2 regions of the Nocardiopsis sp. CNS-639 genome follow, and region 1 is predicted to be linked to the other one. Evidence: predicted binding sites of a transcription regulator. Region 1 holds the regulator's gene; the other holds the start of a gene.
The links. The regulator LexA, encoded in region 1, represses DNA repair genes until DNA is damaged. The targets are predictions, from matches to a motif close to TCGAACANNTGTTCGA.
Positions count from the first base shown of each region.

Region 2: recA (recombinase RecA) is a predicted target of LexA. The motif match lies at 1,646-1,661, and genes of this name have one in related genera.

Region 1 is NZ_KB906864.1:84,448-87,820, forward strand. Features, by position in the region: gene G011_RS0117615 (S9 family peptidase) at 1-848, opposite strand, end outside; gene lexA (transcriptional repressor LexA) at 957-1,676, opposite strand; gene nrdR (transcriptional regulator NrdR) at 2,330-2,833, shown strand; gene G011_RS0117630 (vitamin B12-dependent ribonucleotide reductase) at 2,941-3,373, shown strand, end outside.
Region 2 is NZ_KB906854.1:317,794-321,166, forward strand. Features, by position in the region: gene G011_RS0101250 (ATP-dependent helicase) at 1-1,328, opposite strand, end outside; gene G011_RS30845 (DUF3046 domain-containing protein) at 1,404-1,598, shown strand; gene recA (recombinase RecA) at 1,774-2,910, shown strand; gene recX (recombination regulator RecX) at 2,903-3,373, shown strand, end outside.

The sequences.
Region 1 (3,373 bases):
TCCGCCAGGTCGACGGGGTCGAAGGCGTCCATGTAGGCCAGGAAGTCCTCGTTGACCGGGGTGTAGACGCCCAGCACACCCCCGCTGGGCATCTCCACCTCGCTGAGCGCACGCCCGGACCTGATCGCGGCCCGTCCGGCGCGGGAGTCCGAGAGGAGCTGGACCACCTGCCCCTCCTCCACCTGGCCCGAGGCCTCGACGGCACGCGCCTGCTCGGTGAGCTGGCGGTCGATCAGGTCGAGGTAGCGCGTACCGGGAGGCGCGGCCAGCACGAGCGCGGGGGAGGGGTGCTCCGCGCCGATGAGATCGTGGGCGCGCAGCGCGTACAGGGCGCCCTCGCTGTGCCCGACGACGACCACCCGTTCGGGGTCCACCTCGGGCTGGGAGACGAGCTCCTCGTAGGCGGCCGCGACCTGCTCGTCGAAGATCACCGGGTCCACCGGCACGACCTCGCCGCCGGGGTCCGGCGTCTCGAAGTCCGGACCGCTGCCGTACTTGTCGTAGCGCAGCGAGGCCACCCCCACCTCGGCGAGCACCCGGGACAGGTTCTGGTTGGTGTTGGCGTTGGGGCGCACGGAGCTGTTGCCGTCGCGGTCGGTGGGACCGCTGCCGGAGATGATGAGCGCGCCCGGAACGGTGCCGGAGACGTCCTGGGGCATCCGGAAGGTGCCGGACACCTCGTGCCCGCCGCCCTCGAAGGCCACCTCGCGCTCGACGCCGCCGACCCCCGGCGCCTCGGCGGCCCCGTCGTCGGCGGGGGCGCAGGAGGCGGTCAACAGGACGGCGCTCGCCGCACCGAGCAGTGCGGTGCGCCAGCGGACGGCGGGGGAGGAGGCACGTGTGAACACCTCCTCAGCCTAGCGGCCCGTGCCGGCCGGCCCCGCGTCGTCCACAGGGGGAAGCGCCCCCGATCCCTCCGAGGGGAGAGGGACCGGAGACGCGGGTACGCGGGGACCTCAGACACGGCGCATGACCGCGACCACCTTGCCGAGGATGGTGGCGTCGTCGCCGTTGATCGGCTCGTAGGCCTCGTTGCGCGGCATCAGCCACACGTGGCCGCCCTCCTCGCGGCGCAGCACCTTGACGGTCGCCTCCTCGTCGAGCAGCGCCGCCACGATGTCGCCGTTGTTGGCGTCCTGCTGCTGGCGCACCACCACCATGTCACCGTCGGTGATGGCGGCGTCGGTCATCGAGTCGCCGACCACGGTGAGCATGAACAGGCGCCCCTCGCCCACCAGCTGACGCGGCAGGGCGAGCACGTCCTCCACCGACTCCTCGGCCAGGATCGGACCACCGGCGGCGATCCGGCCGACCAGCGGCACGGCGGCGGCGCGCGAGAGGTCGATGTCCTCGGGCACCAGGGTCCGCCCCGAGGCGCGACCGGGCGTGCGCAGCTCCACCGCGCGCGGCCGGTTCTGGTCGCGGTGCAGGTAACCCTTGCGCTGGAGGACCTTGAGCTGGTGCGCCACGCTGGACGGGCTGGACAGGCCGACCGCTTCCCCGATTTCCCTTATCGACGGGGGGAAACCCCGCTCCCGGACATAGCGCTGGATGCAGTTCAGCACGCTCTGCTGGCGCGCGGTGAGTTTGGGGGCTTCGGGCGTGGACCCGCCCGTGTTCTCCGTTGGTGCGAGAACGGTGGCGGTGTCTGCGGTTCCGGGATTCTCCTCCGGCACGGCCGGGCCTCCTCGGCATTCGGTTCGGTCAGGGCCTGCTTGTGTGACTGGCCACCCCCGGTCCGCGACCGTGCCGACCTGGGGGTCCACGTGATGGCGAAACCGGTGTGAAATCAAGGTCAACTTTAGTCGTTGCACACGGTGATATCAAACAAGCGTTCGAGGCTGGGGACAATTGCCGTCGCGCGTATTCGCGGACAATTTCCGGCCTGCACTTACGTGTGTACACGCGTTCACGCGCTGTTGTCCCCGGAATGCGCGAACGCGTGTCCGTGACAGCGGTTCCGGCCAGGCGCGGGGGTCTTATCCCGGAGCGCAGGCTCGACCGAAATCCCCGCGACGCCGGGATTCCGACGCCCGCCGCCGGGGCGCGGGGGCTCCGGGCGGCGACGCTATCCTTGAGCGCGGTGCCGGGCCGCCCCCGCAGCGATCCGCCCGCGCCGACCTCCCCGCCCATCCCGCCGCCGCGGACCGCGATGCCGCGCGGCCGTTCGGCCGTGTCCGTGACACGCCCGTGCCAGGGTTGCGGCGGGTCAGGAAGAAGTCTAGGTTCGACCACAACATCTGGTGTGGCGACAGGGGCGATTGCCCAGAAGTTGTGGTTTAGTGGTACCTAAGCGTTGTCGTTCGGTGAGAGAAGCAGGTGAACCAGGGTGCACTGTCCGTTCTGCCGCCATCCGGACACCCGGGTGATCGACAGCAGGTCCACCGACGACGGCGCGGCCATCCGACGCCGCCGGTCCTGCCCTGTCTGCGAGCGCAGGTTCACCACCCAGGAGACCGTCCTGCTGATGGTGGCCAAGCGCTCGGGGGTCACCGAGCCCTTCAGCAGGACCAAGATCATCGCCGGGGTGCGCCGGGCCTGCCAGGGCCGCCCCGTCTCCGAGGACGCCCTGGCCAAGCTCGGCCAGCAGGTCGAGGAGGAGATCCGCGGCCGCGGCCTGGCCGAGGTACCGGCCCACGAGATCGGCCTGGCCATCCTGGGGCCGATGCGCGACCTGGACGAGGTCGCCTACCTGCACTTCGCCAGCGTCTACCGGGGCTTCGAGAGCCTCTCCGACTTCGAGGCCGAGATCGCCAGCCTGCGCCAGGACCGCGAGGCCGAGACCGACGGGGGCGCCGGGGCCGGCGGCCGGAGCGGCGCCGCCACGGGATAGCGCCCCTCGCGGCCGCACCCCGACCGCGTGCGGGGCCACACCACCCCCGGAACAAGGACGCCGGGCACGGTCGGTGACCGTGCCCACGAGTGAGGGGAGACCCGGCGATGACGGAGACCACCAGCGGTCCGGCCGGACGCAAGGGCAAGGGCAACCGCAAGGGGATCAGGGTGAGACGCGTCTTCACCACCCCGGGCACGCACCCCTACGACTCCCTGGAGTGGGAGCGCCGCGACGTCGTCATGACCAACTGGCGCGACGGCACGGTCAACTTCGAGCAGCGCGGGGTGGAGTTCCCCTCCTCCTGGTCGATGAACGCCACCCAGATCGTGACGAGCAAGTACTTCCGCGGCGCGGTGGGCACCCCCGAACGCGAGTGGAGCCTCAAACAGCTCATCGACCGCGTCGTCGGCGTCTACACCGAGACCGGCCGCGAACACGGCTACTTCGCCTCCGCCGAGGACGCCGAGGTCTTCGACCACGAGCTCAAGCACGCCCTCGCCCACCAGCTGTTCAGCTTCAACTCCCCGGTGTGGTTCA
Region 2 (3,373 bases), on a different contig from region 1:
CCCGCGCGCATCTGCCCGACCACCACGGCCGTCGCCAGCAGGTCGCCCCGGAACCGGGGGAGGAACACCCCGCGCGAGGTCTCGCCCACCTGGTGCCCCGCCCGGCCGACCCGTTGCAGGCCGCTGGCCACCGACGGCGGCGAGGCCACCTGCACCACCAGGTCGACCGCGCCCATGTCCACGCCCAGCTCCAGGCTGGAGGTGGCCACCACGCAGCGCAGCCTCCCCTGCTTCAGCTCGTCCTCGATCAGGGCCCGCTCGGCCTTGGACATCGAGCCGTGGTGGGCGCGGGCGACCACCGGCGGGCCGCCGCGGCTGTGCCCGGACTGGGCGATGACCTGGGCGGGCACCTCCTCCGGCGGCAGACGCCCGCCGTGCCGCTCGGCGTGCAGGTCGTTGACGCGGGCGCACAGCTTCTCCGCGGTGCGGCGTCCGTTGGTGAACACGATGGTGGAGCGGTGGGCCTCCACGAGGTCCAGGACCCGCCGCTCCACGTGCGGCCACAGGGACCCGCCGCCGTCCGCGCCCCGGGCGTCCCCGCCGCCCTCCGCGCCGCCTGAGGGCCGGGCCGGCTCCGGGACGCCGGGCTCCTCCATGTCGGGGACGGGCACCACCACGCGCAGGTCCATGCCGGGGGAGCCGGGCGGGGCCACGACGTCCGCGCCGCCCAGGAACCGCGCCACCAGGTCGGGCGGGCGCACGGTCGCGGACAGGCCGATCCGCTGCGCCGGGCGGTCCAGCAGGGCGTCCAGCCGCTCCAGGCTCAGCGCCAGGTGCGCGCCGCGTTTGCTCCCCGCGAGCGCGTGCACCTCGTCGACGATGACCGTCTCCACCCCGGCCAGCCCCTCCCTGGCCCGCGAGGTGAGCACCAGGAACAGCGACTCGGGCGTGGTGATGAGCACGTCCGGCGGCCGGGTGGCGAGCCTGCGCCGCTCGGCGGCGGGGGTGTCGCCGGTGCGCACCCCCACGGTGACCGGGGACAGCGCGTGCCCCCCGGCCTCGGCGGCGGCCGCGATCCCGGCCAGGGGGACGCGCAGGTTGCGCTCCACGTCCGCCGCGAGGGCCTTGAGCGGGGACACGTACAGCACCCGGCAGCGGCGGGCGCGGTCCTCGGGGACGGGGGCCGAGGACAGCCGGTCCAGCGACCACAGGAAGGCCGACAGGGTCTTGCCCGAGCCGGTCGGGGCCACCACCAGGGTGTTCCTCCCGCGCTGGACCGACTCCCAGGCACCGGTCTGGGCGGGGGTGGGGCCCGCGGGAAAGGCCCGGTCGAACCAGGCCCTGGTGGCGGGTCCGAAGCGTTCGAGGGGACGGGGCGCACGGCTCATGCCGCCAGTCTGCCCGCGGGCGGCGACAAAGGGGAGGGGGCGCGGCGGACGCCGCGATCACCGATACTGGGCCCGATGAGACTCACGGTTTTCTGGCACAACATGCACGAGCAGTTCGGCGAGGCCTACGCGCAGAGTGTGGCCCGCGACCACGTCCTGGAGGGGCTCGGGTCCCGCACGGTCGAGCAGGCGCTCGCCGACGGGGTGGCGGCCAAGGAGGTGTGGCGCGCCGTGTGCGACGCCTTCGACCTGCCCGCCTCCAGACGCTGATCCGGCGACGGACCTCCCGCGAGGTCGCATCCGTTTCGTACGCCACATCGAACACAGGTTCGGGTAGGGTGGGTTATCCACAGGCGGACGTGGGACGTCGCGATTGTCGTAGCGACCGCGTAGCGTCGTGCTCACCATGAAGAAAAAGGCATCCACCCAACAACAGGGGTATCCCGTGGCATCTGGAGACCGAGACAAGGCTCTCGAAACAGCGCTCGCCCAGATCGAGCGGCAGTTCGGCAAGGGCTCCATCATGCGCCTGGGCGACGACGACCGCCCGCCGGTGGAGTCGATCCCCACCGGGGCGATCGCGCTCGACGTGGCGCTCGGCATCGGAGGCCTGCCCCGGGGCCGCGTCGTGGAGATCTACGGCCCCGAGTCCAGCGGTAAGACCACCGTCGCCCTGCACGCGGTGGCCAGCGCCCAGCGGATGGGCGGCATCGCGGCCTTCGTCGACGCCGAGCACGCGCTCGACCCCGAGTACGCCAAGAAGATCGGCGTCAACACCGACGACCTGCTGCTCTCGCAGCCGGACACCGGTGAGCAGGCGCTGGAGATCGTCGACATGCTCATCCGCTCCGGCGCGGTCTCCATCATCGTCATCGACTCCGTGGCGGCCCTGGTGCCCCGCGCGGAGATCGAGGGCGAGATGGGCGACAGCCACGTCGGACTCCAGGCCCGCCTGATGTCCCAGGCGCTGCGCAAGATCGCCGGTGCGCTCCACCAGACCAACACCACCGCGATCTTCATCAACCAGCTGCGCGAGAAGGTCGGCGTCATGTTCGGCTCGCCCGAGACGACGACCGGCGGCAAGGCGCTCAAGTTCTACGCCTCGGTGCGCCTGGACGTGCGCCGCATCGAGACGCTCAAGGACGGCACCGACGCGGTCGGCAACCGCACCCGCGTCAAGGTCGTCAAGAACAAGGTCGCGCCGCCCTTCAAGCAGGCCGAGTTCGACATCCTCTACGGGGTGGGCGTCTCGCGCGAGGGCAGCCTCATCGACTTGGGCGTGGAGCACGGGATCGTCCGCAAGTCGGGCGCCTGGTACACCTACGAGGGCACCCAGCTGGGCCAGGGCAAGGAGAACGCGCGCAACTTCCTGCGCGAGAACGCCGACATGGCCAACGAGGTCGAGAAGAAGATCAAGGAGAAGCTGGGCGTGCCCGTCAAGGGCGACGACAGCGCCTCCGGCCCGGCCGCCGAACCGGCCAAGGCCGCCGCGGACGCGGCTGCGGACCCGGCCGCCGCGGCCAAGGCACCCGCCAAGCGCGCCGCGGCCAGGACCCCCAAGGCGCCCGCGGCTGATGCGTGAGGGGAGCCGGTCCCCGGACCGGCACCACCCCGAGGACGACGGCCCCTCCCCGGGCGGGGCGGCCCCGCCCGGGAAGGACCCCGAGGCCGAGGCCCGCGCCCTGGTCCTGCGGATGCTCACCCACTCCCCGCGCACCCGCGCCCAGCTGGAGCGGGCGCTGCACCGCCGGGAGTACGAGGAGGAGGTCGTCACCTCGGTCCTGGACACGTTCGGCGAGGCCGGACTGATCGACGACGCCGCCTTCTCCCAGGCCTGGGTGTCCTCCCGCCACCACGGCAGACGGCTCTCCCGCCGCGCCCTGGCCCAGGAGCTGCGCACCCGCGGCGTGGAGGAGGACACCGTCCGGGAGGCCGTCGGCGAACTCAGCGACCAGGACGAGGAGGAGGCCGCCCGCGACCTGGCGCGCCGCCGCCTGGCCGCCACCCGGGGCAGGGACGAGGAGACGCGGATCCGCCGCGCCCTG